DNA from 2 places in the Mesorhizobium sp. WSM4822 genome. Region 2 is predicted to be linked to the other one. Evidence: predicted binding sites of a transcription regulator. Region 2 holds the regulator's gene; the other holds the start of a gene.

Region 1 (15,781 bases), on a different contig from region 2:
GCCAGTCCGGTCAATGGATCGAAATGGGCAAGGCGCAGGATCTCCTGTTCCGCCTTCTTGCGCTCGCGAATGTCTCGGACCGCAACCACGTTGTGAGGCTTGCCACAATAGTCGATGCTCCTGGCGATCAGCTCGACAGGAATGCTCGTGCCATCGCGGCCGCTCAATTCGGCCTCCTGCGGCTGTTCGCCGAAGCCCGACATGTCGGATCCGAAGAGATCGCCAAGCTGCATTCCGTTCAGCGTCGCTGTTGCGATGCCCGTCAATGTCGCCATGCTGTCATTGGCACTGATGATGCGGTGGCCGTCGCAGACGATCAGCCCCTCCACGGCGGCATTGGCCAGACCGTGCATGCGGTCGACCTCGAGCTTCTGGCGACGGAAGCGCAAATCGATCCACAGCGCCGATGCCGACAGGACCAGGATCACCAATGTGGCGGCAGCGGCGGCGAAAGCCTGCGAGGTCGGCTCGATCGTGTATTCGGATATGACGATCGAGGGATCGGGGAAGATCGAGACAGCACCCATGCCGATGAAATGCAGGGTGCAGATTGCCAGCGTCAGCAGCACCGCGCCGCCGGATGTCGCCTTCAAGGAGGGACGGCGCTGCACGACACGCAGCGCCAGCGCCGCGAGCGTCACGCCGGCCAGAAGGGAAACGGCGACAAGCAACAGGTTCCACTCGATGCGGCCCTGAACCTCGAACGCCGCCATACCGATGTAGTGCATGGCCGCGATACCGCCGCCCAGCACGGCGCCGCCGACGAGATGATAGTCGAACTCATTCCGCAAGGTGGCGATCCACATGCCGGCTGCCGTCAGAGTGACCGAAGCAGCGAGCGAAAGCACGGAAAGTGCGGGATCGTAAGCACTGGGTATGCCCGGTGTGAATGCGAGCATGGCGATGAAGTGCGTTGCCCAGATGCCGAAGCCGGTCGAAGTGGCCGCGATCATCAGCCAGGCAAGCCGGTTCCGATCGGTGGAGCGGCTTATGTGATGAAGCAGGTTGACGGCAGAGAAACAGGAAATTCCGCAGATCAGCGCGGCGAGTGCGACCAGTCTCAGATCGTGTTCGTTGACGATACAATTGTAGACCGTCAGCATTTTATTTCACCTGATCTTTGGAAATAAACAGGGCAGCAGGATTGAGTAGCGCTTTGCCGTTGAGGGATCGATAAAGTCGCCTGCAACCTTGGCGTGTCTCTTCGGGTTGCAGCGGCTGCAATCAAGGCTGCCACCCCGAAAGGCAGCTTGGCAGTTCCGACGGTGGTTCCTGGCGCTTGTCGTCGCGCTAAGCCGGCTAACCGTGTGGCTTTCCATGCGTCCAAGCGGAGGCGAGGTGGCGTGAGGTAAAGGGGTGAAGTTCGTCGATCTGCAACAAAACCGTTGTCTGATTGTCATGAGCGACACATATTGCCTTTGCGGGAGTGCCCCTTTCGCCAATGACAAACGGGAGATGAAACATGAAGTCCTTCGGCTTCGCGGCCGGTGTTGCCGCCACCTTTATGCTGCTTTCCTCAACCTCCGCTTTTGCTGTCACGCAGATCAGTTGGTGGCACGCCATGACTGGCGCCAATGCCGAAGTTGTCGACAAGATCTCCAAAGATTTCAATGCCAGCCAGAGCGACTATGAACTCGTTCCGGTGTTCAAAGGCACCTACCCCGAGACGCTGAATGCCGGCATCGCCGCCTACCGTGCCGGCCAGGCGCCCGACATCATGCAGGTGTTCGACGTCGGCACCGGCGTGATGATGGCGGCCGAAGGCGCAATCAAGCCGGCAGCCGATGTGTTGACCAGCGCTGGAATGACCTTCGACAAGAGCCAGTATCTGCCAGGCATAGTCGGCTATTATTCGAAGCCGGACGGCACCATGCTCTCTTTCCCCTACAACTCCTCCTCGCCGATCCTTTATTACAACAAGGATATCTTCAAGAAGGCTGGTCTCGACGTCGACAGCCCACCCAAGACCTGGAATGAGGTGTGGGAAGACGCCAAGAAGATCAAGGCGAGCGGCGCGGCCGCCTGCGGCTACACCTCGACCTGGCTGACCTGGATCCATCTGGAGAATTTCGCGGCCTGGAATGACGTGTCATGGGCCACCCAGCAGAACGGTCTGGCCGGCGGCGATGTCGAGCTCAAGATCAATGCGCCGATTTTCGTCAACCACTTCCAGGCGCTGGCGGACCTCGCCAAGGACGGCACCTTCAAATATGGCGGCCGCACCTCCGAAGCCAAGCAGATCTTCCTCGCTGGCGAATGCGGGATCATGACCGAATCCTCCGGCGGCCTTGGCGATATCGTCAAGTCCGGCATGAATTACGGCATTGGCCAATTGCCCTATGACAGCGACGCCAAGGGCGCACCGCAGAACACGACGCCGGGTGGCGCCAGCCTGTGGGTTTTCGCTGATAAATCCGACGAGGAATACAAGGGCGTCGCGGCCTTCTTCGCCTACCTGTCGAAGACCGAGGTGCAAGAATACCTGCACCAGAAGTCGGGTTATCTGCCGGTAACGCTTGCCGCCTATGAAGCGACCAAGAAGTCCGGTTTCTATGACAAGAACGTCGGTCGCGAGACCCCGATCCTGCAGATGACGGGTAAGGCGCCGACCGACAATTCCAAGGGCGTACGTCTGCCGAACCTGCCGCAGGTGCGCGATATCCAGAACGAGGAGTTCGAAAAGATGCTCGCCGGCCAGCAAACCGCGCAGCAGGCGCTCGACAATGCGGTTACGCGTGGCAATGCGGCGATCAAGGAAGCGCTGGGGAATTAGAGCGAGCGCAGGTCCTTGCTCTACGGCGCATCCACCTGTCCTGCCAGGCATCTCCCCTCGGCGAGGGGAGTTTTGCCGTCCCTTGCGATTTCGCCAACGGTCGATGATGCCCAATCCGAAACGCTCGTCAAAGCCATGTTGGCGAAGAGGGATGCCACATCGTGCCGCCCGCCTCATCACCTCGGAATGGCTCCATGACCCCTCGCGTCGTGTTTCCCAACAAGATCCTTCCCTACCTGCTGGTGGCGCCGCAACTGGCCATCACGCTCGTGTTTTTCTACTGGCCGGCCGGCCAGGCGTTCTACCAATCCATGCTCAGGCAGGATCCGTTCGGACTGAGGACCAAGTTCGTCTGGTTCGCCAATTTCAGGAAAGTGCTTGCCGATCCGGCCTACCTGAACTCGATCAAGGTCACGGTGGTGTTTTCCCTTGCGACCGCTATCGTGGCCATGTGCGTGGCGCTCCTGCTTGCGGTCATGGCAGAGAAGGTGGTGCGCGGCAAAGGTCTCTACCGCACGCTCTTGATCTGGCCCTACGCAGTGGCGCCGGCGATCGCCGGTATGCTGTGGCTGTTCCTCTTTAACCCGTCGATCGGGTCGCTGGCCTACATGCTGAGGAGTTTCGGCATCGCCTGGGACCCACTGCTCAACGGCACCCACGCCATGATCCTGCTGGTGTCCGCCGCTGCCTGGAAGCAGATCAGCTACAATTTCCTGTTCTTCGTCGCCGGCCTGCAGGCGGTGCCGAAAGCCTTGATCGAGGCGGCGGCCATGGACGGCGCCGGCGAGACCAAGCGATTCTGGACCATCGTCTTCCCGCTGCTTGCGCCGACGACCTTCTTCCTGCTGGTCGTCAACACCGTCTATGCCCTGTTCGACACGTTCGGCATCGTCCATGCCGTCACCGGGGGCGGTCCGGGCAAGACGACTGAAACGCTGGTCTACAAGGTCTACAATGACGGCTTCGTCAATCTGATCCTCGGTGACTCGGCGGCGCAGTCGGTCATCCTGATGGTCATCGTCATCTCGCTCACGGCCATCCAGTTCCGCTATGTGGAACGCAAAGTCCATTACGGCTGAGGGCGAGCGATGATCGGCCAGTCACCGCTCCGCACCGTCATCGCCCACGCCGTGCTGATCCTCGGCATATTGACCGTTGCTTTCCCGATCTACTACACGTTCGTTGCCTCGACGCAGACGCTGCAAACGATCCTCAGGCCGCCATTGCCGCTCCTGCCCGGCGATCAGTTCTGGAACAATTACACCGAAGCGCTGTTCGGCGGTGTCGGCCGTATCGGCGGCGTCAGCGTCGGCAGGCTGCTGCTCAACACGACGATCATGGCGCTCGGCATCGCGGTGGGAAAGATCTTCATCTCGATCCTGTCGGCCTACGCGATCGTATTTTTCCGCTTTCCGCTGCGCATGACCTTCTTCTGGCTGATCTTCATCACCTTGATGCTTCCCGTCGAGGTGCGCATCCTGCCGACCTACAAGGTGATGGTCGATCTCGGCATGATCGACACCTATGCCGGCCTGATCATCCCGCTGATCGCCTCCGCCACCGCCACATTGCTGTTTCGACAGTTTTTCATGACCATTCCAGGTGAGCTGGTGGAGGCGGCGCGTGTTGACGGTGCGGGGCCGTGGCGCTTCTTCTTCGATATCCTGTTGCCGCTGTCGCGGACGAATATCGCGGCGCTGTTCGTCATCCTCTTCATTTATGGCTGGACGCAGTATCTGTGGCCGTTGCTCGTCACCAACAGCAGCAACATGAACACGATCGTCATCGCGCTCAGAAAGATGGTCTCCTTCGCCGATGCCGATACGCAATGGCACCTGGTCATGGTTACAGCGATGCTGGCCATCGTGCCGCCGATCCTGGTCGTGGTGCTGATGCAACGCTGGTTCGTTCGCGGCCTGGTCGATTCCGAAAAGTGAGAAGCTGATGGCGACCGTCGATCTGAAGGATGTGAAGAAGGTCTACCCCAGCGGTTTCGAGGCCGTGAAGGGCGTTTCAATCGCAGTTCCCGACAGGCAGCTTTGCGTGCTGGTCGGCCCATCGGGCTGCGGCAAGTCCACGCTGCTCAGGATGATCGCCGGGCTCGAAACCATCTCCTCGGGAACCGTTGCGATCGACGGCAAGATCGTAAACTCAATCGGTCCGACCGAGCGGGACATCGCCATGGTGTTCCAGAACTATGCGCTCTATCCGCATATGAAAGTCTACGACAATATGGCCTATGGGCTGCGCAACCGCGGCACGCCGAAAGATGAGATCGACAGCCGGGTCCGCGCGACGGCGAAAATACTCGAACTTTCGGCGCTACTCGACCGCCGTCCGCGCGAGCTTTCCGGCGGCCAGCGCCAGCGTGTCGCCATGGGTCGTGCCATTGTGCGCAACCCGAGGGTTTTCCTGTTCGACGAGCCGCTCTCCAATCTCGATGCCAAATTGCGTGGCCAGATGCGCGTCGAGATAAAGAACCTGCAACGCTCGCTTGGCGTCACGTCGGTCTATGTCACGCATGACCAGCTCGAGGCGATGACGTTGGCCGACATCCTCGTCGTCATGAACGGCGGACTGGTCGAGCAAATGGGGGCGCCGCTCGACATCTATGAAAGGCCGGCCTCGACCTTCGTCGCTTCCTTCATTGGCGCGCCGCCGATGAATCTCCTGGCACTGACCGAAAGCGCCTCGGGCGCGGTGCTCGCAGACGGCACGGCGATCGCTTTCGCACCTCGGGAGGCAAGAGCTGCGACCCTCGGTTTTCGGCCCGAGGATGCCGACGTCACCTTCAATGCGGAGGCGCCGCCCGGCGCCCTCGTCCTGCCGGCGCTGGTCGAGGCAGTCGAACCGGTAGGCGCCGAAAGTTTCCTTCACTGTGCGGCAGGCGGCAACCGTATCGTCGTGCGTGTCGCGGGTCGCGCCACCGCCACGGTTGGCAACCAATTGCGCGTGGTTGCCAAGGCAGAAAAGCTGCACTGGTTCGATCAGGCAGGAAAGCGCGTCGGCTAATCCAAAAGATGCCCAGAGCGTTTCACCGTTTCACGGAAACGGCGAGCTGCTCTAACTCTTTGTTTTGACGCAATTCCAGACGGAAAACCGCTTCACAGTTTCCTAGAATTGCTCCAGCATACGGTGTTCAGGCGAAGACATGCGCCTTTCCCGATACGGTCAGCCGGACGATCTCGCCGACCGCCGGCGCGTCCATGCCCGGTTTGCGCAGGACCAGCGGCGTGTTGCCGATCGCTGCCGCATCGGGCGGATCGGCATTGTTCAAGAGCCGCACCGCGACCGTGCACATCGAGCCGGCGAATTCGGATTCCGTCACTTCGCCGAACAGCATGTCCGAGGTGCCGGACATGCCCTCGCGCGACGTTCTCTTCAGCGCGATCTGCTCCGGGCGAAGCATGATACGGGCGATATCGCGGCTGTCATTGGTGTCGACCGCGATGCGGCCGAGCGGAGAGTTGGCGAATCCATCCGATATCTTTGCCGGCAGGATGATGGCGTCGCCAAGGAATTCGGCGATCATCCTGTCCTTCGGCTTGAGATAGAGCTCGCGCGGCGTGCCGATCTGCGAGAACCTGCCGTCGCGCATCACCGCGACCTGGCTGGCGAAGGACAGCGCCTCGGCCTGGTCGTGCGTCACCAGGATGGTGGTGATGCCGGCAGCTTCCAGAAGCTCGGCCACCGCCTTGCGCATCGAAGCGCGCAGGCCGGTATCGAGCGCCGAGAACGGCTCGTCGAGAAGCATCAGCCTGGGCTTCATCGCCATGGCGCGAGCCAGCGCCACGCGCTGCTGCTGGCCGCCGGAGAGCTCGTGCGGGCGGCGCTTGAGGATCGCCTTGTCGAGGCCGACGATATAGGCGAGCTCGACGATGCGCTCGGTGCGCTTGTCCTCGCCGCGACGCATGCCGAAACCGATATTGTCGCCAATGGTCAGATGCGGAAACAGGGCACCATCCTGCGCCACCACGCCGATGCCTCGCCGATATGCCGGCACCGCAGCGCCGCCATTGGCCAATATCGTACCGTCGAGCGTGATGTGCCCCTGGTCCGGCGCCTCGAAGCCGGCAATCAGCCGCAGCAGGGTCGTCTTGCCGCAGCCGGAAGGACCGACAATCGCCGTGCGGCTGCCGCTGGCGACGTTCAGGTCGACGCCGGCAAGGGCGGCCACCGGGCCGTACTGCTTGTGCAAGCCACCAATTTCGAGAAAGCTCATCGTCCGGCCATCCGTTTCGACTGGACATAGAGCAGCCAGGTCAAGGGCAGCGACATCGCCACCATGATGAAGGCGTAAGGTGCCGCGGAGGCATAATCAATCTCGCCGCTGTAGGACCAGAACGCCATCGCCAGCGTGCGGGTGCCGTTGGGTGCCAGCATCTGGGTAGCGGTCAGTTCGTTCATGATGCCGAGCGCCACCAGCGCCATGCCAGCCGCGGCACCCGGCGCCGACAGGCGGATCGTCGTCGACCACAGCGCCTGCAGCGGCCGGCGGCCGAGGCTGGAAGCGGCGCGTTCGAGCTCGACCGGTGCCTGCGCGATCGACGCCCGCAGGCTGACCAGCGCGCGTGGCAGGAACATCAGCGCATAGGCCACCAGGATGGTGAACAGGGTCTGGTAGAGCGGCAGCGCGATGCGCACCGTGATGGTGACCAGCGCCAGCGCTATGACAACCCCCGGCAACGAGCCGACAATGTAGTTGCAGCCCTCCAGCAGGCGCTGCAATGGCCCCGGGGCGCGGATCGAGATCCAGGCCATCGGCATGGCGGCGACGGTGGCGAGCAAGGCGCCGGCGAGCGCCAGGAACAGCGTCTGGCCAAGCGCCAGGCCGATCTCGTCCAGGCGCCAGACAGCGGCGCCGCCGGCGATAAGCCAGCCGCCGATGGTGACGAACGGCACGCCGAGCGCCAAAAGCGTGGTGACGACAAGCAAGAGCAGGCTCGGAATGGTGGCGCGCCCGAGGCTTGCGCGTTGCTGATGGCGCGCCGCACCCGAGCCGACGCGGGCATAGCGCTCCTCGCCGCGCACCAGCACTTCGAGGCCGAGCAGCACGAAGCAGCAGCTGACCAGCACGCCGGCCAGCATGTTGGCGGCCGGTCCATTGAAGGTCGACTGGAACTGGTCGACGATCGCCGTGGTGAAGGTGTCGAAGCGGATGAAGACATAGAGGCCGTACTCGGCCAGCAGATGCAGGCCGACCAGCAGCGAGCCGCCGCAGATGGCGAGCCGCAATTGCGGCAGCACGACCCGCCAGAACACGCGTCGGGGTCCAAGGCCGAGTGCGGCGGCGGCGTCCTCGAGGGCGGGATCGAGACGGCGCAATGCCGCCGACACCGGCAGATACAGGAACGGGAAATAGGCGATAACGGAAACCAGCACGCCGGCCCACAGGCCGTGCAGTCCCGGCACCATGGTGATCCAGGCGTAGCTGTGGACGAAGGCGGGGATGGCGAGCGGCGCCACGCACAGCCAGGACCAGATCCGGTCGCCCGGCAGGTCGCTGCGCTCGGTCAGCCAGGCCAGCGCAACCGACAGCACGATGGTGATCGGCACCGAGAGCGCGACCAGCAGGACAGTGTTGACCAGAAGCTCGCCGACACGCGGCCGGAAGACCAGCGCCGCGACGGTTTCCCAGCCGGTCTGCACCGCGATCCAGATGATGAAGGCGAGCGGCACCAGCGCCAGCAGCGCAACGAAGATGGCGGCGAGGACCAGCCACAGCGGTGCGCGTCGCCGGGCCCTTCGGCCTGTGCCCGAAGGCAGGCCCGAACGCGCGAGATCGACCGCGGACTGCATCAGGTCAGACGCCGTGCCGTTGCCGTCCAGCGGCAGCAATTGAAGGACCGCGATCGCGGTCGGGAACACAGCGTGTCGTCATCGACGAATGCCATCTCGAAAAACAAAATCACTCCCGCGGAAGGCGAATTCCCGCGGGAGCGTGGTCGGGTGTCCTTTTAGGACGAATGGCAACTAAAGCAAGCCGGCTGCCGTCATCAGGTCGGTGACCTTCTTGGAGTTCAGCGTCGTGGCATCGACCTTCGGCGCCTGCAGATCGGCGAGCGGCACAAGCTTCGGGTTGGAGTCCGCACCCTTGCCGACCGCGTATTCGAAGGAATCGCCTGTTTTCAGCACGTCCTGACCGCCCTTGCCGGTCAGCCATTTCAGGAACGCCTGGGCTTCCTTGGGATGCTTGCTGGAGGCCAGCACGCCGCCGCCGGAGATCGAGACGAAGGCGCCCGGATCCTGGTTCTTGAAATAGTGCAGCTCGACATTCTTGCTGTTTTCGCCGGTCTTGGCCTGATCGCCGAAGTAGTAATAGTGATAGATGACGCCGCCTTCGATCTCGCCGGCATTGACCGCCTTCATCACTGTGCTGTTGCCCTTGTAGGCGGTGAAGTTGGTTTTCATCGCCTTCAGCCAGTCGGCGGTAGCGGCTTCGCCCTTGAGCTGGAGCAGGGCGCTGACGATGGCCTGGAAATCGGCGCCCGACGGGGAGGCGGCCCAACGGCCCTTCCAGCTCGGATCGGCGAGGTCAAGCATCGACTTGGGCAGCTGGTCGGCGGTCAGCTTGGTTTTGTTGTAGGCAAAGACCGTGCTGCGCGCGGCGACGCCGACCCATTTGCCGCTGGCCGGCTGATAGTCCTGCGGAACCTGTGCCAACGTGTCGGCATCGACCGGCGCGAACAGGCCGGCGCTCTCGACCAGCGCCATGGCTGGTGAGTTTTCCGTCAGGAACACGTCTGCGGGTGAAGCAGTGCCCTCGGCGACGATCTGATTGGAGAAGTCGCTGTCGCCGCCATTGCGCACTGTGACCTTGATGCCCGTTTCCTTGGTGAAGCCTTCGGCCCACGCCTTGGTCAGGCTTTCGTGCTGGGCGTTATAGACAATGATGCCGGCATCCTCGGCCATCGACGGGCTGGCGATCAGCATGATTGCCAGCGCCGTGGCGCCGGCGAGGGTGGAAAGAGCATATTTCATGACATTGTCCTAAAGTTCGGGTTGGCACCGGCTCACCTACCGATACCTGACAGGCTTAGTCAACATTGGTGATCTGCTTCAATCGGTCGCTGAAGCACAAACGCTTGATATCGGGCTCACAATTCCAAGTATGAAGGGACGCGAATGGCGTGCCGAATTCAAACCGATGGTTGATCCGCGGGCCGGATGAATGGGGCGGCTTGCAGACCGTGGAAAAGCACCGAATGCCGCCTGACGACCCTGGGAAGGTCCAAGCACCAGCCTTTGGCCTGCGTGAACAAGGCCTCCAGCAGTACAGCTATTTCTAACCGGGCGACGTGTTGACCCAGACAGGCATGCAGTCCGGTGCCAAAGGCAAGGGCCGACGAAATGCCGGAACCCAAATCCAACCGGTCGCCCGCCGGGAAAACAGAAATGTCTCGATTGGCGCTCGCCAGCACGGGTACGACGGCCTGCCCGGCTTTTATGGTTGCGCCACCAAATTGCATATCTTCCGCGGCGATGCGCGCTCCGGCATAGTGAACCGGAGCGCAAAAACGGAGCAGCTCTTCGGCTGCTGAAAACCAACTGACTTTCCCATCTTCAAGCAGCGAAAGCTGTTCTGGGAAGCGTGCAAGCGCGACCAGCGCATTGCCGAAGGTATCGACGACTGTCGCCTGCCCGGCAAAGAGCAGGAATACGATGTTTGCAACGGCATCGTCTCTCAGCCAGCGGCCAGCCTCGACTTCGGCAAGCATCTGAGCTGAAATACCGTTTGGGCGCACAGTACCGTGTTCTATCACGCTGGATACCCATGCCTCCAACCGGCGGCAGGCATCGTTTGCGTCTTCGTCTACGCCGCCGGCCCTTATTTCCAGGGCGTTGGCCATAAGCTGTGCGTCGGCGCCAATCCGCCAGGGATCGTCCATGTCGATACCAAGGATCTGTTCCAGGCCTGAAAACGCTAGCGGCAGGCCTATATCACGAACCGCGTCGAACTCCGGTTTTTGTACAGCTGCCTGCGTAAGTTCCGACGCTTTGGCCGCAAGCCGGTCGAATAGCCCGTTGCTGGAGGAAAAGCTTAGCGAACCAGCCAATGGGCGGCGCAGGCGCATGTGCCGCGGCGGGTCGGACAGCAGCATGGAACGGGTCAACAGGTCCAGGGCCGGATTGGCGCTGATCTTTTGCCTGACCTCCTGATAGGCGCCCGGCGGTGCCTGCAGCAACAGCGGGTGTTTCAAGGCCTGGGAAACAAGCGCATGGCTGAACACGTAGAAGGCTTCACCGACCTCGGGATAAGGAGGTTTGCCCCAACTGGCGCCTCCTGAACTCCGACGACGGGCGAATTCGGGAAACGCATCGCTGCCATGGGCGATGGGGTCAAATAGATCAGCCTGATCTGTCATCGGGCAAGATCGACAGCAAAGATAACGCGAAATCCGCCGGAACTCATGTCTTCAGGTAGAAAATCGGACGCGAGATGTAGAAATTCGCACCGGAGAACACGGTTATAGAACCGCAGTAGCGGATCCCTCGTTATGGATTCCACCGAAGGCATGACACCGGTCCGATGCCAATCGTCGATGGTCCGACGAAATTCCGGATCCGGCCGAACCTTGTCGGGCAACTCGTCCTGTGCTCCCGCGTAGGACGGGCAACGTCCGTCGCCGACCAACCAACGCGCACCGACCTGCCGTCCATAGTCAGACATTTGCGACAACAGGCGGCGTGCCATGTCGGTGCCGCGGAATTCGGGTCGCACACCAAGATTGTACACGTAGAGTGACCGTGCAGGTTGGCTCCTGGCAAGCGAAGAGTAGGCGGAGAAGGTCTTGGGGAACCTTCCCGTATCGTGCGGATCTTGGCTGGTTTCCACGAAGCAGATCGCGCCGGCAACAAGGTTCTCAACCATGGCCAGGATCATTGTATGCCCGAGCGAAAGCCGGTGGTGAATTGTTTTTTCGCTGGCACCGAGTCGTCCCCAGGCCGCGGCCTCCATCGCGGCCATGCCCGGAACGTCGTCCGCCATAAGCTGTTGAAATACGATCATCTTCATCGTCGAAAGGCGGCTCGTAATTGCGATATCGAATCGATAATTTTCTGATACCAGCTGTTGATGAGTGCATGAGTAGGGGCGGGTTGTCTCATGATCTTCTATGTTTGCCATCGCTTGCATGCCTATACCCTGGCAAGCCTGCTACTCTATTTTCGAACAGATTTGCAGGGTTCTGTGCGCTTTGTCCCCTATGACGAACGGGAGCATCTGGTTGAGATTTCCAGAGGCACCGTTCTTTGGACGGATTTGGACCGACTGAGCGAAGCAGAGATTGAAGCATGCTCCAATCTCAGCCAGCGGATGAAGTCGCAGCAGCCTGATCTGTTTCAACTCAACCATCCCCGAAAAAGCCTTCAGCGTTTCGATCTGTTGCGTATGCTGTTCGCGGACGGCATCAATGATTTCAATGTATACAGACCCGAAAGTCTGCCGGCGGGAATGCGTTTCCCTGTCTTTCTGCGTGACGAGACGGGCGCCGCTTATAAAGTGCCGCCGCTGTTGCAATCGCCAGCGGAACTCGGCGAGGCGCTCTCGAACCTGGGTACGATGAATTTTGTTCGCCCCATAGTGGTGGAGTTTGGAGCAAAGGCTGGTGCCGATGGCAGCTACCGAAAATACTCGGCATATCGGATCGGCGAGCGCAGTTATGCGCAACACTGCTTCGCCAGCAAGGAGTGGTTCATAAAGGTACAGGGAGGCGGTATGTCGGGGCAACATCGGGTCGAGCATACCGCCTTTGTGCGCGACAATCCGCATGCGGTAGAGCTGATGCCGATTTTCGAGAAGGCGGGGATCTCATATGGCAGGATCGACTACACCATTGTCGATGGTCGTATCCAGGTTTTCGAGATCAACACCAATCCCACTGTATTGAACGACCCGCCCACACCCTTCGACAGATACGATTCGTTGCCTTACGCCAACATGCATGCAGATGCCTTGGCACAGCTGCCATATGCTAACGATCCCCTATCCACTCCGGTTATCGATGAGACACATCTCCAGATCTTGGGCCGCCTGAAAAACAAGTACCGTCGCAGACGGATGAAGCTGACCGTTCGAAAGGGCTTCAGGTCTTTCCGGGACGCCATGTTCGGCGACAAGCCTTGAGTTCTCGAACAAGAGCGCTGGGCAATATCGCACTGGCGATCGGCGCGCGGTGTGCCGCAATCTTTCGTGATTTGCCGATAGTTTGGCTTGGACATTATTTCGCCGGCCACGTAACAAATCAGCGCCGAGACGCGAAATTCGGGGGAGTGAACTCTTGTGAGCGGCAAGGACGAGGCCGAACTTTCCCGGCTGATGCGGGCCGCGATCGCGGGAGATGAAAGGGCTTACGCCGACTTTCTGCACCGGATTGCCGCGCTGGTTCGCGGTTTTGCCAGGCGCAAGATCGTGCAGGGCGGGGTCGATCCCGAGGATGTCGTGCAGGAAACCTTGCTGGCCATTCATGTAAAACGACATACCTGGCGCCAGGATGCGCCGGTGTTGCCGTGGATCTACGCGATCGCCCGCTTCAAGCTGATCGATGCGTTCCGGCGGCGAGGACGGCGCATCGAGATCGATGTCGACGATATCGCCGAGACGTTCGCCGAGCCGGAAACCGAGACCGTCAGCGAGCGAGACATCAACCGGGCATTGGACAGCCTGTCGCCAGCACAGCGCTCCGTGGTCTCGGCCGTGTCGGTGGAAGGGCGGTCCATCGGTGAGACGGCGGCGAAGTTCGGCATCAGCGAGACGGCGGTGCGTGTGTCGCTGCATCGCGGACTTGCCGCGATAGCCAAGCGATTCGGGCAGGGGCGGTTCGGGCGGGAATGACATGAGGACGGATGATCTCATCAAGGCGCTGGACGCCGACGCAAGCAGCAAGGCAATCCCGCTGCTGTCGGCCTGGTGGCTGGCCGCCGGTGCGGGGGCGGTGATCGCGGCCGTCGTATTCCTGCTGACCATCGGCCCGCGCCCGGACTTCATGGCGGCCGCTCACACGATGCGCTTCCTCTCCAAATTCGTCTTCACCATCGTGCTGGCCGTCAGCGCCTTCGCCCTGATCCGCGCCTTGTCGACGCCGGGCGCCTCGACGGGCCGGGCAATGGCCTGGATGGCCGCGGCGCCCGTGCTGGTCGCCGTGGCGGTGCTTCTTGAGCTTTTCATGGTGCCGGAGGCGCTGTGGGGTACACGGATGGTCGGCTCCAACATGATGCTCTGCATGGGCTTTATCCCGCTGATCGGTATTGGCCCGCTTGCCATCTTCCTGTGGATGCTGCGCTATGGCGCGCCGACACGGCCGGTGCTTGCCGGTGCGGTGGCGGGTCTGCTCGCCGGCGGGCTGGCGGCAACCTTCTATGCCGCGCACTGCTTCGACGACTCGCCGCTTTTCGTCGCCACCTGGTACACGGCAGCGATCGCAGGGCTCGCATTGCTCGGTGCGCTCGGCGGACGGTTTTTCATACGCTGGTAGCGTTTCGCAGCGATCGCGGACCCGTGCACCGATCCTTAATCATGCCGGCAATTGTTTGCCGGTTAGCGACCACGCCGGCATGCCGGACGCAACCTTTCCTTAAAATCGATCCGCCAAGGTTGATGCGAGAACATGCGTTTGCGCACGGGGGTGGCACGTATCGTGATGTGGCGAGGATTGACCAGCCGAAAATCTCTTGGGCATGCAGGGCTGGCGTTGCTCGTCGCCGGCCTGGGCGTGCTGGCGACCTCGATCCTGCTGTCGAGCCTGGATTTCGGCACCGAAGCGTTGAGGCTCTGCCTGCAGATCGCGGTGGCGGTGGCGGCGGGCGCGCTGTTCCTCGCCGCCCTGTCTATCCGCAGGATCAGCAGGGATCGCCAGCAGATCGCCGAGAGCGAGCTGCGCTTCCGCCGCGCCATGGAGGATTCGGCGATCGGCATCGTGGTTGTCGGTCTCGACGGTCGCATCCGCCAAACCAATCCGGCCTTCGCCGCCATGCTTGGCTACACAAGCGAAGAGATCGAGGCGCTGACTTTCTTCCAGATCACGCATCCCGACGATCTGCTGATCGGGCGGGAGACGATGGACGATCTGAAGGCGGGCACGGTCAATTCCTTCCACTTCGAGAAGCGTTATCTCAGGAAGGACGGAACGCCCGTCTGGGCCCATCTTGCCGGTTCGGTCATTCGCGATGAGACCAGCGGCCGCCCGCTCTATCTCGTCTCGCAAATCGAGAACATCGACGCGCGCAAGCAGGCCGAGGCGCGCATTGCCGAGGCGGAGACGCGTTGGAATTTTGCTCTGGCTGGTGCCGGCCAAGGCGTCTGGGACCTCGACATGCGCAAGGGGGGCACGACCTATTCCTCGACCTGGGTCAGGATGCTGGGCTATGCGGATGGCGAGCTCGATGGCGACACCGATCGCTGGCTGACGATGATTCATCCCGACGATCGCGAGACTGTCGCCGAAGCCGATCGCGCCCATCTCGAGGGCAAGACACCGTTCTTTGAAGCCGAATTCAGGATGCGCCACAAGGATGGCCACTGGATGTGGATACTCGACCGCGGCAAGGCCATCGAACGCGACGAGGATGGACGGCTGATCAGGGCCATCGGCAGCCTGACCGACATCACCCGCCGCAAGGAGGCCGAAGAGCGCCTTACTGTGTCGGCGGCAATGCTTGCCGACGAAAAGGAGCGGCTGAGGGTGACGCTGCAATCAATCGGCGATGCCGTCATCTGCACCGATGCCGCAAACCGTATCACCTTCATGAACCCGGTCGCCGAAAAGCTGACCGGGATTGCCGGCGGCGAGGCTCTCGGCAAGATGCTTGGCCATGTCTACTGGGCGGTCGACGAGGAGACGGGGCACAGGATCGGCGTCACCCGGCCCGCGGTTGGCGTTCATGCGCCCGCCGACCAGAACAGCCGCGCCGTCCTGATCCGGCGCGACGACACGCGCTGCAGCATCCGCCAGGTGGTGTCGCCGATCATCAACGAACGGAACGAATTCTGCGGGCTGGTCATCGTCTTCC
Region 2 (15,781 bases):
CCTGTCGCGGCCCGATGGATTCGTCAATGTTACAGCCAACCTGACCGCCGCCGACACGGGAACCTCCCTGTCGCTGACATGGGCCGAGGCAATCGGAGCCAGTGATGTCAGGCGTAGCGAGAAGCGCTTCGGCAGCGTCGCACTCGAACGGGTCGTGCCGGCGTCACTGAACGGAACGGCGACGCTCGAAATCGCGGCTGGCCGTCTCGAGTACCGCCTTGTCGTTCCACATGGCAATTTCGAGACGGATTGAGCGACCCGAGCTTTCTTAACCAGCTGTTCACGATAAAAGCAGATGCTGTTTTTCCCAGATACCGCTGGAACCTGTTGCATCACCGAACATTTCCGCAGCAGGATTTGCAGCATGGTGCGGGAGGGAATGCCTTGACGGTTGCCGATATGAACAGACTGGAGCAGGCCGCCCGGATTTCCATGGGCGAGTTTGAGGACTCCGAGTCATCCGCGCCACCGCTGGCCCCTGTCCCCAACGGAGCCTTGCGCCTTGTTGCGTTGGCCTTGGTGGCGGTGATCGTGGTGGTCGCCCTGTACCAGCTGGTCTATTGAGGCCAGCTCGTTTCGGCCGGCGACAGAATCAATTGTCGCCGTCTTATTTCCCTGCCCGGCCCAGCGCGCCAGGAACTTTGGCTGATGTAGACCGTTACTATGGCGAGAGGACTTTCCCGCCATGGAACATATCGCTGCATTGCTGCTGGTCATCGGTTGCTCGAACACGATGGCCGACTGCCGTGAACTCCAGGTGCCCGTCAGCATTTTCGCGACCGCCGAGCAATGTGTGGCCGAGCGCCCATTCGTCTTGGGCGACGTGCAAGGGCAGGCTGATCACATCGTCGCCAAATGTCTTGCCGTCGATCCGGTGCTTGAAGACGACTATGATCAGATCGTCTGGAACGTGCGCGCCGATGGTACGCTTGACGCTTCATTGGCAATTTCCAGCCTGGTAATGGCGTCGAACGCGGCAGGCCCAGAAAAAGACTATCTTCACCAACAATAGATTGCAGCAGCAAAGGCCGTCATTTCATGCTAAATGGCAGCTGGAGCTTTACCAAGTGAGGACAAAAAGTGAGGAGTGACTCTATGCGGAAGATGATTATTGCCCTGGTTGCGGTGGTTGCCGTCAGCGGCTGCACCTCGACCGAACAGGACGTGGTTGGCGGCGGCTTGATCGGCGCCGGTGTCGGCGGCTTGGTCGGCGGCGGCAAGGGCGCGCTGATCGGCGCGGCCGTTGGCGCCGGTTCCGGCCTGCTGGTGCGCAATCTGCGCAACGGCTATTGCCAATATCGCGATCATCGCGGCCGGATCTACACGGCTCGCTGCAACTAATTCGGCGATAATCGAAACGTCGATCCGGAGGCTGGTCCGCTGGCCTTCGGATTTTTCATGTCCGGACGCTTGATCCTTTTCGGGTGAAGGTCGCGCTCAATTGGCGAGTGGAATTTTGATTTCCACGTTCAGCCCATTGGCCTGGTAGTCGCGCTTGATCGTACCGCGTAATTCGCGCGTCACGTTGAGATCGATCAGCTTGGTGCCGAAGCCGGTTTCGGCGGGAGCTTCGAGTTTCTTCTGCCCGTTTTCGCGCCAGTTGAGGGCCAGCGTCCTGTCGCGCCCACGCCCTTCCAGAGACCAATCCACTTTCAGTGCCCCCACGGAATTGCCGGCTTCGCCGTATTTCAGCGCATTCGTCGCCAGTTCGTGGAAGGTCAGGCCGAGCGCTTGCGTCGTGGTTTCGTCAAGCAGCACCTGCGGCCCTGACAGCAGCCCCTCGGGCAACTCCTTGCCGAACACCTGGCCGAGTTCGATGCGCAAGAGATCGCCAAGATCGGCCTTCTGCCAGCGAGAGCGCGTCAGCATGTCCTGGGACGCTGCCATCGCCTGCAGCCTGGCCGAGAAAGATGCGGAAAACTCGTTGACGTCGGTAGCTCGCGATGCCGTCTGGCGCGCGATCGCCAGCACCCTGGTGATCGAATTCTTGATGCGATGCTTCATCTCCTGCAGCATCAGGTCTTTTTCGATCAGGCTCTTTTCCGTGGTTTCGTGCAACCGCGACGCTGCCTCATAGGCCCGCTCCTGATATCGCGCCACCAGCGCGATGGCGCCCGCCAACAGCAGGCCGAATAGCCCCAGCATCACCGGAATGGCGCGCGACGACGGCTGCGAGAAGGCGCTTGTCGGCCGGAACAGGACAGTCCATGGCCGTCCGGCGACGATGATCTTTCGGGTGACCAGCAGCCTGTCCCCGAAAGTCGAAGCTGGCGGCGTCTCCGACCGGAACAGCAGATTGTCGCCGCTCACGGCACCATCGCCGTCATAGATTTCGGTGTTGACCGGCAGTAGCGGCGACCGGCTGAGCGCGGTTTGGAACAGATCGCGAGCCCGGAAGGCCGCATAGAGAAAACCTGATGTCGAGGATCTCGAAGCATTGATGACGTCGGGAGCGGTTTCGACATTGAGCCGCACGAAAACGAAGAAGCCGGTGAACGTCTGCGAGGCGCCCGTGTCCTGGCCCAGTTGCACCAACCCGCTGGCGTGCTGCTGGTCGTCGGACATCGCCTTTTCGATCGCCACACGCCGCATCGGTTCGCTGAACATGTCGTAGCCGATGGCGGCTTGGTTGGATGGATCCAGCGGTTCGAACAGCACGATAGGGGTACGCCAGGGTTGCGTGGTATCCGGGTAGATTGGATGACTGACGCCATAATCGTGCAGCATATCGCGTTCGACCGTCGCCTCGTCGCCCGTCTTTGCCAGCCTGAGGAAACCGATGCCGCGCAAGCCGGCGAAATTCTTGTCGACATCGAGCGCGTTGAAGAACGCCTTGAACTCATTGCGAGAAATATCGCCATTGCGGGCGTCGAACAGGGCCTGCGTCGAGCGCAGCAGCGACAGATGCAGGTCGATGCGGCTCTCGATCCGGTTGAGCGCGTCGTCGGCAGTCGCCTCGAACTTGATGCGCGCGGCTTCCTGTGTGGCGAAATAGGCGAAACCTGCCATCACCATGCTGATTAGTGCGACGGCGATAAAGGCGATGATCGGGAAAAGCTTCTTCAACGGATCGTGCGGTCCCTGAGCGATATCGGACCTTTATGGGCAAGTCGCCGTGCCAACACAATGCCAAGGCCAAGCCATCCTTACGGCTGGCATATCACGTGTCCGGCAACGGCGAGCTGGCTTGATCTCAGGCTGCGATCTTCAGCGCGCCCGGTCCTGGAATGGCGCCCGGCGGGCATTTGCCAAGAATGATCATCCCCAGCACCTCGTCCTGGGTGACATCGGTGGTGCGGGCGGTGCCAACGACCTGGCCGTTCTTCATGACGCAGACCCGGTCGGCAAGCTCGAACACATCGTGGATGTCGTGGCTGATCAGGAAGATGCCGATGCCATCGGACTTGAGCTGCTTGACCAGTTCGCCGACCTGCGCCGTTTCCTGCGGACCAAGCGCCGCCGTCGGCTCGTCCATGATCAGGATGCGGGCGTTGAACAGGATCGCACGCGCGATCGCCACCGATTGCCGCTGGCCACCCGACAGCTTGATCACCGGCTCCTTGAAGCGCTGGAAGCGGGGATTGAGCCGACCCATCACCTTGCGCGCCTCGGCCTCCATGGCAACGTCGTCGAGCGTGCCCCAGGCGGTCATCAACTCGCGGCCGAGGAACAGATTGGCGGCGGCGTCGACATTGTCGGCCAACGCCAGCGTCTGGTAGATCGTCTCGATGCCGTATTTCTTGGCGTCGCGTGGATTGGAGATCGATGCCTCCTCGCCGTTGACGAAGATCTGGCCCGAATCGCGCTTGTAGGCGCCGGACAGGATCTTGATCAATGTCGACTTGCCGGCGCCATTGTGGCCGAGCAGCGCCACGACCTCGCCGGGGAAAAGATCGATCGAGGCGTCGTCGACGGCGCGGATGCCGCCAAACGCGATCGAGATGTTCCTCATGTCGATCAGCGCGGTGGCTGCAGGAGCAGTCTTGTCATTCATGGCATGCCCTCCTAGACGCGCTTGCGATAGACGGTGTCGAGCCACACGGCGATGACCAGTACGGCCCCGACGACGATGCTCTGCAGCGGCGAGTCGACGCCGAGCAGCACCATGCCGGACTGCAGCGACTGCATCAGCAGCGCGCCCAGCATGGCGCCGATGATCGTTCCCGATCCGCCGGCAAGCGACGTGCCGCCGATCACGGCGGCTGCAATGACGAGCAGTTCGTCGAGCGTTCCAAGCACGTTGGTGGCCGAATTCTGCCGGGCCGAGGAGATCGCCGCGGCAATCGTGGCCAGCACGCCCATGATCATGAACACCTTCATGGTGATCCATCGCGTGTTGATGCCGGCGAGATTGGCCGCCTCGGGATTGCCGCCGATGGCGAACACATAGCGGCCGAAACGGGTGCGGTTGGTGATGAAGGTCATGACCAGCCCGACGGCGACAGCCATCAGCACCGGTATGGCGATACCGTGGGCGATGAACAGGCCGCCTTCGGGAACGGTGATGTTGTTGGCGGCCGCATATCTGTTCACGATGCCGATCGGCCAGGGGTAGGAGTTGGCGAGCCAGACCGCACCCATGATGGCGCCGCAGGTGACGACTCCAAGCAGCGCCTCGGCCCAGATCGGACGTAGCGGAAACCGGAAACGCTTGCGCTGCACCCGCCCGTTGAAAAGCCCAAACACCACGGCGAGGCAGGCGACGATCCCAACGACCCAGCTCCAGGTCGCGCCGATCGATCCCGCCGGCCCACCGCCCATCAGCTGAAAAGTGGCGTTAAGCGGCGCCACGGTCTGGCCTGAAGTGACCCACCAGGCGGCACCGCGCCAGACCAGCAGGCCGCCCAGCGTCACGATAAAGGCGGGCACTTCGAGATAGGCGATGACGAAGCCTTGAAAAGCGCCGATCAACAGGCCGAGCGCCAGGCCGATGACCAGTGCCAGGACCCAGATCCACGGGTTGCCGAGTTCGAGCCCGACAAAGCGCACCAGGAAATGCACCTGGGCAAATCCCATCACCATGCCGATCAGGCCCTCGGCGGAACCGACCGACAGGTCGATGTTGCGCATGACGATGACCAGCACCATGCCGCAGGCCATGATGGCAACCGCGGATGTCTGCACCGACAGGTTCCACAGATTGCGCGGCGTGAGAAAGGTGCGGCTGTCGAAATCGAGCGGATTGACGCCAAGGCGCAGGCTGGAAATGACATGCAGCCCAATCCAGATGACCAGCAGCGCGCCGATCATGCCGAGCATGCGGGTGTCGATCTCGGTCGCCTTCAGGAACCGGGCGACGGCGCCGAGTTCCGACGCGCGCGCCGTATCGGTCTGCGGGTTTGACGTCGTATCGGTCATGGTTTCCTCCCACCGGCTGGCCGTCTGACACGCATGCCGGAGCCCAGCCTAGAAGCTATCCGCATGATGCGGAAACACAATTCTTTGAGAAAACGCCGCGGCTTTTGGGCCGCGGCGTTCAGATATTGCAAAGTGGTACGGATCAGTTGCAGGCCGCCACGGTGCCGGCGGCGACACCCGCGCAGACTTCGTCCTTCTTGATCCAGCCGGCGTCGATGACGACGTTGAGATTGTCCTTGGTGATGGCAACCGGGGTCAGGAACAGCGACTTGACGGTGTTGCCGCCCGGCGTCGTGAAGTCCTTGGCGCCGGCGATGTCGCTCGTCTTCTTGCCGTCGGCCAGTTGCGAGGCGATCTCGGCGGCATTCTTGCCGAGCTCCCGCGCGTCCTTCCACACCGACACGGTTTGCGTGCCGAGGGCGATGCGGTTCAGCGCGGCGTGGTCGCCGTCCTGACCCGAGACCGGCACGGTGCCGGCCAAGCCTTGAGCCGTCAGCGCCGCGACGACGCCACCGGCAGTGCCGTCATTGGCCGCGACCACCGCGTCGACCTTGTTGTCGTTGGCGGTCAGGAACTGCTCCATGTTCTTCTGGGCGTTGGCGGGCAGCCAGCCATCCGTGTAGGCTTCGCCGACATTCTTGATCTTGCCGCTGTCGATGGCTTCCTTGAGCACTTCCATCGAGCCCGAGAACAGGAAGTCGGCATTGGGATCGGCACCGGAGCCCTTGATGAAGACGTAGTTGCCTTCCGGCTTGACCTTGAACACTTCGCGGGCCTGCATGCGGCCGACTTCCTTGTTGTCGAAGGTCAGATAGAAGACGTCCTTGTTCTCGATCAGCCGGTCATAGCCGACGACCGGAATGCCCTCGTCCAGCGCCTTCTGCACCGCCGGGCCGATGGCCGACGCATCCTGCGCCAGGATGATCAGTGAATTGGCGCCCTGCGAGATCAGGCTTTCGACATCGGTAAGCTGCTTGCCGGGATTGGACTGCGCATCGGCGGAGATGTACTTGTCGCCGGCGGCCTCGATCGCCGTCTTCATGGCGGCCTCGTCGGTCTTCCAGCGTTCTTCCTGGAAGTTGGACCACGAAACGCCGACAACCTTGTCCTTCGCCTGCGCGACAGACGCGAGCGTCAGCGACATGGCGGCACCCGCCAGGATGGCGGCCGTGAATCTTTTCATATTATCCTCCCTGCGCCGCGTATGGCGCGACCAAACTGACCCGAGGGCCGGCACAGAGGCTCTATTTTTTCGAGCCTCGAAAAAATACTGGGCCAACGCCCGAACGCTGTCAACATCGATTCTGATGGATTTTGATGTCATTTCGAGTTTTTTTCGAGTCTCGGAATAAATAAATGACACGGCCTGCAGCTTCTGCCAGTATTTACCGGCGTCACCGACAGCGTTCCAGGGGCAGGAGGAACCGCGGCGACCGGGAGGATATGAAAGAACATGTCGGTCGGAATCCGCCACGACGATCTGCGCCGCCGCAACCGCGCCATGGTGATCGCGGCAGTGCGCCGCGCCGGACAGCCGTCGCGAACCGAGATTGCCGCGACCACAAGCCTCAGCCATTCGACCATCTCGGCGATTTCATCCGACCTGATCGTCGAAGGCATCCTGACCGAAAGCAAGCCGAGCGAGGCCGGCTCGCTCAAACGCGGCCGGCCGCAGGTCGGCCTCAGTCTCAATCCGGAAGCGGCCGCGGTAATGACCGTGGTGCTGTCGCTGAACTTCCTCTCCGTCGCCGTCATCGACTATGCCGGCCAGGTAATATCCGAGGAGCAGCGCCGGCTGGACACGCTGACGATGTCGCGCGAGTCGCTGATCGGGGAATGCACGGCCATCGTGCGGCGCCGCCTGGCAGATCCCGACCTGGACGTGCGCAGCATCGCCCGCATCGCGCTGGCCATCCAGGGCATCACCGACACCCGTGCCCGCGCCATGCTGTGGTCGCCGATCACGCCGCACACCGACATCGCCTTCGCCGACATATTCGAAGACGAGTTCGGCATCCCTGCCATAATGGAGAACGACTGCAACATGATGGCGGTGGCGCTGCGCTGGCGCGACCCCGATCGTTACCGCGACGATTTCATCGCTATCCTTTTGTCGCATGGCATCGGCATGGGACTGGTGCTGAAGGGCGAATTGTTCACCGGCACCCATTCTTCGGGCGGCGAATTCGGCCACATGATCCATCGGCCGAACGGCGCGCTATGTCGCTGCGGACGGCGCGGCTGCGTCGAAGCCTATGCGGGCAATTACGCCATCTGGCGCAACGCCAGGCAGATGGGCGAGGATGCAGAACCCGTTGCCGATGTCAGCGACGCCGACATGCGCGCCCTGGCTGCCGCGGCCCGCGAAGGTGACGGACCCGAACGGGAAGCCTATCGCAAGGCCGGCGAAGCGCTCGGCTACGGCCTCGGCAGCCTGTTCGCGCTGATCGATCCGGCGCCGGTCGCCATGGTCGGTGTCAGCGCCGCCGCCTTCGACCTGATCGAGCCGGCATTGCGGCAAGCGATTGCCCAGACCGCCGGCGGCCAGCATTCCAAATCGATTTCTTTCGACACCGAGCCGAACGAACTGCCGCTGATCCGCGAAGGCTGCGCCATGCGGGCGCTGATCTTCGTCGATCAGGAGATTTTTGCGCCGGGCGTGCAGGCGAGATCCGGTTTCGGCGGCAAGAACGTGGCGTGAGTTCAAACGAGGGAGTTCAGTCCTCTCGGATGGCGTATCCGGCCCCACGGATCGTGCGGATGACATCAGGCATACGGCCATTGTTGACCGCCTTGCGCAGCCGGCCGACATGCACGTCGACCGTGCGCTCATCGATGTAGATCGTCTCGCCCCAGACATTGTCGAGCAGTTGGCTGCGCGAGAACACGCGGCCTGGATGGCGCATCATGAATTCGAGCAGGCGGAATTCCGTCGGCCCAAGCCGGATCTCGCTCTTCTTGCGATAGACACGGTGCGACTCGCGATCGAGCACGATATCGCCGACCTTGAGCACGCTGGACAGCACTTCCGGCTTGGCCCGGCGCAGCAGCGCCTTGACCCTGGCCATGAACTCCGGCGTCGAGAAGGGCTTGACCAGATAGTCGTCGGCGCCGGTCGACAGGCCGCGCACGCGGTCGCTTTCCTCGCCTCGCGCGGTCAGCATGATGATCGGCAGCCGCTCGGTCTCGGGACGCATTCGCAGGCGCCGGCAGAGTTCGATGCCCGAAACCGCAGGCACCATCCAGTCGAGCACCAGAAGATCGGGAACGTTCTCCTGCAGCCGGATTTCGGCCTCATCGCCGCGCGTCACCACCTCGACCTGGTAACCTTCGGATTCAAGATTGTAGCGGAGCAGCACGCCTAGCGGCTCCTCATCCTCCACCACCATGATGCGTGGTGCGATCATCGGCTGGTCACCCCTGTTATGCCGCTGGCGCGGACATTGCCGTCTCGTCCTGCTTCGGACGATTGGCTGGCAGCTGCGTGCCGGTCAAAACATAGTAGGCATTTTCGGCGATGTTGGTCACGTGGTCGCCGATCCGCTCGAGGTTCTTGGCGCAAAACAACAGGTGCGTGCACGCCGTGATGTTGCGGGGATCTTCCATCATGTAGGTCAGCAGCTCGCGGAACACCGAGGTGTATTTGACGTCGATGCGTTCATCATTGTTTCTGAGCGTGGCAAGCGCTGCCGCGTCAGCGGCGGCATACTCGTCGACGACCCCCTGCACCTGGATCAGCACCAGCTGCGCCATCGCGTCGATCGAATGCGAAAGATCGTGCGGCGTGACGCTCAGCCCGACAGTGCCGACGCGCTTGGCGATGTTCTTGGCAAGGTCGCCGATGCGCTCGAGGTCGCCGGCCATGCGGATCGAACCGACCACCGCACGCAGATCGTTGGCCATTGGCTGGCGCTTGGCGATCAGCGTGATGGCGCGATCGTCCAGCTCGCGCTGGCGGGCATCCATGATGGCATCGTCGGAAACCACGCGCTGCGCCAGCGCATTGTCCGAATTGAGCAAAGCCTTGGTCGAGCCACTGACCATCGAGCGGGCGAGATCGCCCATGTCGCGGATCAGCTGGCTGATCTGCTCCAGATCCTCATCGAAAGATGCAACGGTATGTTCACCCATGATCTTCGTCCCTCATATGCCTGAGCTCAGCCGAACCGGCCGGTGATGTAGTCCTGGGTGCGTTTGTCGTCGGGGGTGGTGAACATCTTGTCGGTGGCGCCCTCCTCGACCAGATAGCCTAGATGGAACATCGCGGTGCGCTGCGACACGCGCGCTGCCTGCTGCATCGAATGGGTGACGATGACGATCGTATAGTTCTGGCGCAGTTCGTCGATCAGTTCCTCGACGCGAGCAGTGGCGATCGGGTCGAGCGCCGAACACGGTTCGTCCATCAGGATCACCTCGGGTGACACGGCGATGGCGCGTGCAATGCACAGACGCTGCTGCTGGCCACCGGAAAGACCCGTGCCAGGTTCCTGCAAACGGTCCTTCACCTCGTTCCAGATTGCCGCCTTCTTCAGGCTCGACTCGACGATCTGATCCATGTCGGCCTTGCGCTTGGCCAATCCGTGGATGCGCGGGCCATAGGCGACGTTCTCGTAGATCGACTTGGGGAACGGATTGGGTTTCTGGAACACCATGCCGACGCGCGCCCTGAGTTCGACGACATCGATGTTCTTGTCGTAGATGTCTTCTTCGTCGAGCGTTATCTTGCCGGTTACCCGCGCGGAATCGATGGTGTCGTTCATGCGGTTGAGGCAGCGCAGGAAGGTCGACTTGCCGCAGCCGGAAGGGCCGATCAGCGCCGTCACCTGATTCAGGCGGACGTCGAGATTGACATCGAACAGCGCCTGCTTCTCGCCATAGAACACGCCGACCTTGTCGCCGCGCATTTTGATCACTTCGTTCGACTTGGCGTTCATCTTATCGCCCACTGCGTTTTCAAGGGACTGTTCGGTCATGATGTTCATACCAAAATGCCTTTTTTCTACCAGCGCCGCTCGAACCGACGCCGAAGCACGATCGCGGTGATGTTCATGGCCATGAGGAAGACGAGCAGGATGATGATCGCGCCCGACATGCGCTCGACGAAGGCGCGCTCGGCCTCGTTCGCCCACATATAGATCTGCACCGGCAGCGCGGTGGCCGGATCGAAAGGCGTCGTCGGTGGATCGGCGACGAAGGCGACCATGCCGATTAGCAGCAGGGGCGCGGTTTCACCGAGCGCACGCGCTAGACCGATGATGGTGCCGGTGAGGATGCCGGGTGCGGCAAGCGGCAGGATGTGCTGGAACACCATCTGCATCTTGGAGGCGCCAAGACCGAGAGCCGCCGAGCGGATCGACGGCGGCACCGCGGCAAGTGCAGCGCGCGTCGCGATGATGATCGTCGGCAGCGTCATCAGTGTCAGCACCAGGCCGCCGACGAAAGCGGCGGAGCGCGGCATGCCCAGGAAATTGATGAACACCGCGAGGCCGAGCAAGCCGAAGACGATTGACGGCACCGCTGCCAGATTGTTGATGTTGACCTCGATAAGGTCGGTGAAACGGTTCTTCTTGGCGAACTCCTCCAGATAGATGGAGGCGGCGACGCCGATCGGCAGCGCCAGGAGCAACACGATCACCATCATATAAAACGAGCCGATGATCGCCACGCCCATGCCCGAGGTTTCCGGGCGGCTGGAGGCGCCGTAGGTGAACAGGCCGCTGTTGAAGTGCTCGGCCATCGCGCCCTCGGCCTTGAGCTTGTTCATCCAGGTGATCTGCTGGTCCGAGACCTTGCGTCGCGCTTCCTCGACACTGAGGTCGATCTGGCCCTTGAAAGCCGAGTCGAGATTGGCGGCGGCGAGGATGTTGACGTTGCGTGTCGTGCCGATCACGGACGGATCGGCGGCAACGATGTCGCGCAACTGGACGCGGGCGCCTTCCGACAGGAAGCCCTTGAGCTTCTGGATCATCGGCTTGTCATCAGGAGAGATGCCGAGCTTGGCCACAAGCGCGTTTTCGGCGAGCCTGGGATAATTTGCCTTGATCAGAACGCTCGGATCGGTTGCACGCTTGCCGGAAGGATCGATCACCTTCTCGTCGAACGAGATCGGCAGTGATACCGTCGTCTGCCAGAAGGCGGTGTAGCCTTTCGAGACGATGGTGATCAGCATGATTGCCAGGAACGCCAGGCCTACGGAAATCGCCACGACGCCATAGATGCGGAAACGGCGTTCGGCGGCGTAACGGGCCTTCAGGCCGATGTCGCGGCGCGGATGGGCCGCCGCCCTGACCATCGTATCCATGGAAATGTCGGTCATTCGTACTGCTCCCGATATTTGCGCACGATGTAGAGCGCGACGATGTTCATCACCAACGTCAGCGCGAACAGCGTCAGGCCGAGTGCGAAGGCGACCAGCGTCTGCGGCGAATTGAACTCGAGGTCGCCGGTGAGCTGGTTGACGATCTTGACGGTGATGGTCGTCATCGCCTCGAACGGGTTGATGGTGAGGTTGGCGGCGACGCCCGCCGCCAGCACGACAATCATCGTTTCGCCGATGGCGCGCGAGGCGGTCAGCAGGATGGCGCCGACGATGCCGGGCAGTGCAGCCGGCAGGATCACCCGCTTGATCGTCTCGGAGCGGGTCGCGCCGAGGCCAAGCGACCCGTCGCGCATGGCGCGCGGCACCGCGGTTATGATGTCGTCCGAAAGAGAGGACACGACCGGGATCAGCATGACGCCCATGACCAGGCCGGCGGTGAAGATGCTCTGGCCCTGGATGAAGGGCGAACCGCCGGTCAGCGCCGCGGACAGGTCGCGCAGGAACGGCCCAAGCGTGACGACGGCGAAGATGCCGTAGACGATGGTCGGTATTCCGGCCAGCAGTTCAAGCGCCGGCTTGACCACCGAGCGCACCTTGGGCGTTGCATATTCGGCCATGTAGACAGCCGACATCAGCCCGACCGGCACCGCAACCAGCAGCGCGACGGCGGCGATGTAGAGCGTGCCCGCAAGAAGCGGGATCAGACCGAACTGGCCCTGGCTGCCGCCCGAACCGGCAGCGGCAAAACGCGGATCCCAGACGGTGCCGAAGAAGAAACTCATCGGCGAGACGCTTTCGAAAAAGGTGATCGTCTGGAACAGCATCGAAAGCACGATGCCGATGGTGGTCAGGATGGCGATGGTGGAGGCGGCAAGCAGCCCCCACAGCATCAGCCTCTCGACATTGTTGCGGGCCCTGGCGCGCGGCTCGATCTGCCTGAGCGCATAGAAGGCGCCGGCGATCGAGGAAACGAGAATGACAATGGCGCCGAACAGGCCGAGCCGGTCCTGGACCTTGTTCGCCTCGATGGCGATCGGGATCATGTAATCCTGCGTGTCGCTCGCCAGTGCCACACCCTTGGCGGCGAGCAGCGGCTGCAGCTCGGCAAAGCTGGCAGGCATTGCGGCCAGTGTGCCTGCATCAAGTTTGCGCAGGCCCCTGGCGAGGCTCTTTACGAGGCTGACATCCAGTGCCTCACTGGCAACCTTGCTGTCGACGGTGCGCTCGGGCAAGGCAGTGTGAATGTGTCGGTCCAGATAGACGGAAGACCCGACGGTCCAGACGGCAAGCAGCAAAAGAGCAGGCAGAACGGCGAGCAGGAAGGCCCACCAGCCATGATAGTGGGCGCGCGAATGCGGCTTGACCTTGCCATTGTCCTGGGCCGCGGCACGTTGCCGACCGATGAAAAAGGCAACCAGGCCGACGGCAACGACGATGGCCAGTACGAGCAAGGACGACATGGACCCACCCCAAGAGAAATTCTTACGCAGCCGCCATTGCGGCCTGCGATGAAACCGGGGCGCGGGATTTGGCCCGCACCCCGGTTCGGCAGCTGATTACATCGACTTTCCGGCGGCGAAAGCGTCACGCTGGGCCTGACGCTCGGCATCCGGAGCCGCAACGAGGCCGTATTCGGCGAGCGGGCTTTCCGGGCCAACCATCTGGTCGTCAAGGAAGAATTCGACATATTCCTTGAGGCCGGGAACGACGCCCAGATGCGCCTTCTTGACGTAGAAGAACAGCGGGCGCGAGACGGGATACTTGCCGCTGGCGATCGTCTCGGTCGAAGGCACGACGTCTTCCACGGTGGCGACCTTCAGCTTGTCGGCATTGTTCTCATAGAAGGCGAGGCCAAACACGCCGACGCCGGTCTTGTTGGAGTCGATGCGGGCGAGCGTCTCGGTATAGTCGCCATCGATGTCGACGGCCTTGCCGTCCTTGCGGATGGCGATGCAGGTTTTGCCGATTTCCTTGTCGTCGGCAATGCCGGCGGCCTTGAGAGCAGCCTTGTCACAGCCGGCATCGAGAAGCTTGGTCTCGAACACTTCGCGCGTGCCGTGCTTTTCGCCCGGAATATAGGCGGCGATGTCCCAGTCGGGCAGCTTCGGATTGACCTGGCTCCACTTGGTGTTCGGATTGTCGACGAGCTTGCCGTCGACGACCAGCTTGGCCGCCAGCGCCTTGTAGATGTCGGCGGGAACCAGCGCCCAATCCGGGCCCTTGATGTCGGTGGCGAAGACGATGCCGTCATAGCCGATCCGGACTTCCTGGACTTCCTTCACGCCGGCGTCGGCGCAGGACTTGAGTTCGTCCGCCTTGATCGGACGCGACGAGTTGGCGATGTCGATGGTATCTTCGCCGACGCCCTTGCAGAATTCCTTGATGCCCGCGCCGCTGCCGCCGGATTCGACGACCGGGGTCTTGAAGTTGGTGAATGTTTCGCCGAACTGCTCGGCGACGATCTTGGCATAAGGTAACACTGTCGATGATCCGGCGACCTGGATCTGGTCGCGCGCGGCGGCGAAGCCGGACGTCGCGGCGAGCGCAAGCGCAGCGGCCGACGCCGTATAGAGGAATTTCTTCATGTGGCCTGCTCCTGTTCGGAAGATGGTCTCTCGGCGCTCGTCAGTCGGCGCCCGCTGAGGCCAATAGCCTTCGATTATAACAGTCGCATGACAGTTTGATGTCACCCCGGTAACGCGTCATCGGGATGAGCAGAATGCCGCCTGGCCGGCACTCCCGACGCAGCCCCGCTTTGTCACCGGAATCAGGGACTTGCTCGATTCGGTCGAGGCTGGCCGGCGATTTGGGGATCAGCCGGCCTTTATGAAGAAAAGCCGGACGGGAGCGCGTTGCTCTCAGCCAGACGGTGTCGTGGCCGGGCCATCGCCGAAAACAGGTCCGTTGGGGTAGGTTGACGCTGTCTCATGCCGGCGGTCGCTGCTCCCGCCCGTAACTGGGAAGAGCGGAATTCGAATGTCGCCATTGTCTCGGCTGGATGCCGCCTTTCATATGGTGCGATCGCACCATAGTCTTGGCCGCTGACAGGGGCGCGAATCTTCGCCGTATTCCCGGTACTCGGGCAGAGCCGGCCTTAGCCGGCGTTGCGCTGCGCCTGCAGGCTGGCGCCGACCCAGCGCTCGACCTTCTCGAGCAACGCCCGGGGACTGATCGGCTTGGGCAGATAGTCGTCCATGCCTGCCTCCAGGCAGCGCTCGCGGTCGCCCTTCAGCGCATGCGCGGTGACGCCGACGATCGGCACATGCGTGCCGGTTTCTTCCTCCAGCCGGCGAATGGCGGCGGTTGCTTCGAGACCGTTCATCTCCGGCATGGAGACATCCATCAGGATCATGCACGGGTTGAGCCTGCCGAAGGCGTCGAGCGCCTTGCGGCCATTGCCGACGATCTCGAAACCATAACCGGTCTCGCCGAGGATCTGGGTGAACACCATCTGGTTCACCTCATTGTCCTCGGCCACCAGGATATCCAGCCTGTCGCCGCCAGCCGCCACCGGTGGCCGGGGGCGAATCGAAGGCGGCTGCAGCAGCGCCCGCTGTTCGGACGGTGCCGAGGGCTGCGACCGCATCACATAACCCGTAGCGACGTCGGCTGCGAGCGGCTGCGCGTCGCTGCCGCTCGTGTTGTGGCGATGCCGCTGGATGGTGGCGACCAGCGTTTCCAGCAGCACCGAGGAGCGCGCCGGCTTGATCAGCTGGGCATCGATGCCAAGATCGCGATAGCTGGTGTTGGCGAGCGACTGGTCGACCGAGGTCAGCATGATGATCGGCGTGCCGGCAAGGCCGGCGGTGCTGCGCACGATCCGCGCCATTTCGGCGCCGCTCATTCCAGGCATCTGGTAGTCGAGCACGACGCAATCGACCGGGACACCATAGGCAGCGGCGGCGATCAGTACCTTGAGGCCTTCGGCGCCGCTTTCGGCCGCGCAGGAATCGAACGTCCACGATGTCATCTGTTCGGTCAGGATGGCCCGATTGACGGCATTGTCGTCGACAATCAGCACACGCGCACCGGTCACGTCGATCGGCATGATGCGCTGTCCGTTCTGCTGTCCGGCCCTCGGCAGCGTCACCGAGAACCAGAAAG

Evidence for each region. Region 2 encodes PhoB, which activates phosphate uptake and scavenging genes when phosphate is short. Its sites were predicted from a motif close to TGTCATNNANCTGTCAT; they were not measured.
Region 1: the regulator PhoB is predicted to act here: its motif matches at 1,384-1,400, upstream of ugpB (sn-glycerol-3-phosphate ABC transporter substrate-binding protein UgpB).

What each region holds. Positions count from the first base shown of each region.
Region 1 is NZ_JBVVQM010000014.1:157,311-173,091, forward strand. Features, by position in the region: gene AC0L3E_RS28050 (sensor domain-containing diguanylate cyclase) at 1-1,103, opposite strand, end outside; gene ugpB (sn-glycerol-3-phosphate ABC transporter substrate-binding protein UgpB) at 1,463-2,773, shown strand; gene ugpA (sn-glycerol-3-phosphate ABC transporter permease UgpA) at 2,968-3,852, shown strand; gene ugpE (sn-glycerol-3-phosphate ABC transporter permease UgpE) at 3,862-4,710, shown strand; gene AC0L3E_RS28070 (sn-glycerol-3-phosphate import ATP-binding protein UgpC) at 4,718-5,785, shown strand; gene AC0L3E_RS28075 (ABC transporter ATP-binding protein) at 5,913-6,995, opposite strand; gene AC0L3E_RS28080 (ABC transporter permease) at 6,992-8,572, opposite strand; gene AC0L3E_RS28085 (iron ABC transporter substrate-binding protein) at 8,747-9,754, opposite strand; gene AC0L3E_RS28090 (cytochrome P450) at 9,913-11,139, opposite strand; gene AC0L3E_RS28095 (N-acetyltransferase) at 11,136-11,789, opposite strand; gene AC0L3E_RS28100 (hypothetical protein) at 11,880-12,899, shown strand; gene AC0L3E_RS28105 (sigma-70 family RNA polymerase sigma factor) at 13,056-13,607, shown strand; gene AC0L3E_RS28110 (NrsF family protein) at 13,609-14,247, shown strand; gene AC0L3E_RS28115 (PAS domain S-box protein) at 14,380-15,781, shown strand, end outside.
Region 2 is NZ_JBVVQM010000003.1:32,122-47,902, forward strand. Features, by position in the region: gene AC0L3E_RS08145 (sensor histidine kinase) at 1-253, shown strand, start outside; gene AC0L3E_RS08150 (hypothetical protein) at 250-564, shown strand; gene AC0L3E_RS08155 (hypothetical protein) at 686-1,012, shown strand; gene AC0L3E_RS08160 (YMGG-like glycine zipper-containing protein) at 1,096-1,341, shown strand; gene AC0L3E_RS08165 (CHASE domain-containing protein) at 1,438-3,066, opposite strand; gene AC0L3E_RS08170 (ATP-binding cassette domain-containing protein) at 3,194-3,994, opposite strand; gene AC0L3E_RS08175 (sugar ABC transporter permease) at 4,006-5,358, opposite strand; gene xylF (D-xylose ABC transporter substrate-binding protein) at 5,501-6,541, opposite strand; gene AC0L3E_RS08185 (ROK family protein) at 6,812-8,059, shown strand; gene phoB (phosphate regulon transcriptional regulator PhoB) at 8,076-8,765, opposite strand; gene phoU (phosphate signaling complex protein PhoU) at 8,782-9,489, opposite strand; gene pstB (phosphate ABC transporter ATP-binding protein PstB) at 9,516-10,340, opposite strand; gene pstA (phosphate ABC transporter permease PstA) at 10,358-11,674, opposite strand; gene pstC (phosphate ABC transporter permease subunit PstC) at 11,671-13,137, opposite strand; gene AC0L3E_RS08215 (PstS family phosphate ABC transporter substrate-binding protein) at 13,234-14,262, opposite strand; gene AC0L3E_RS08220 (PAS domain-containing protein) at 14,772-15,781, opposite strand, start outside.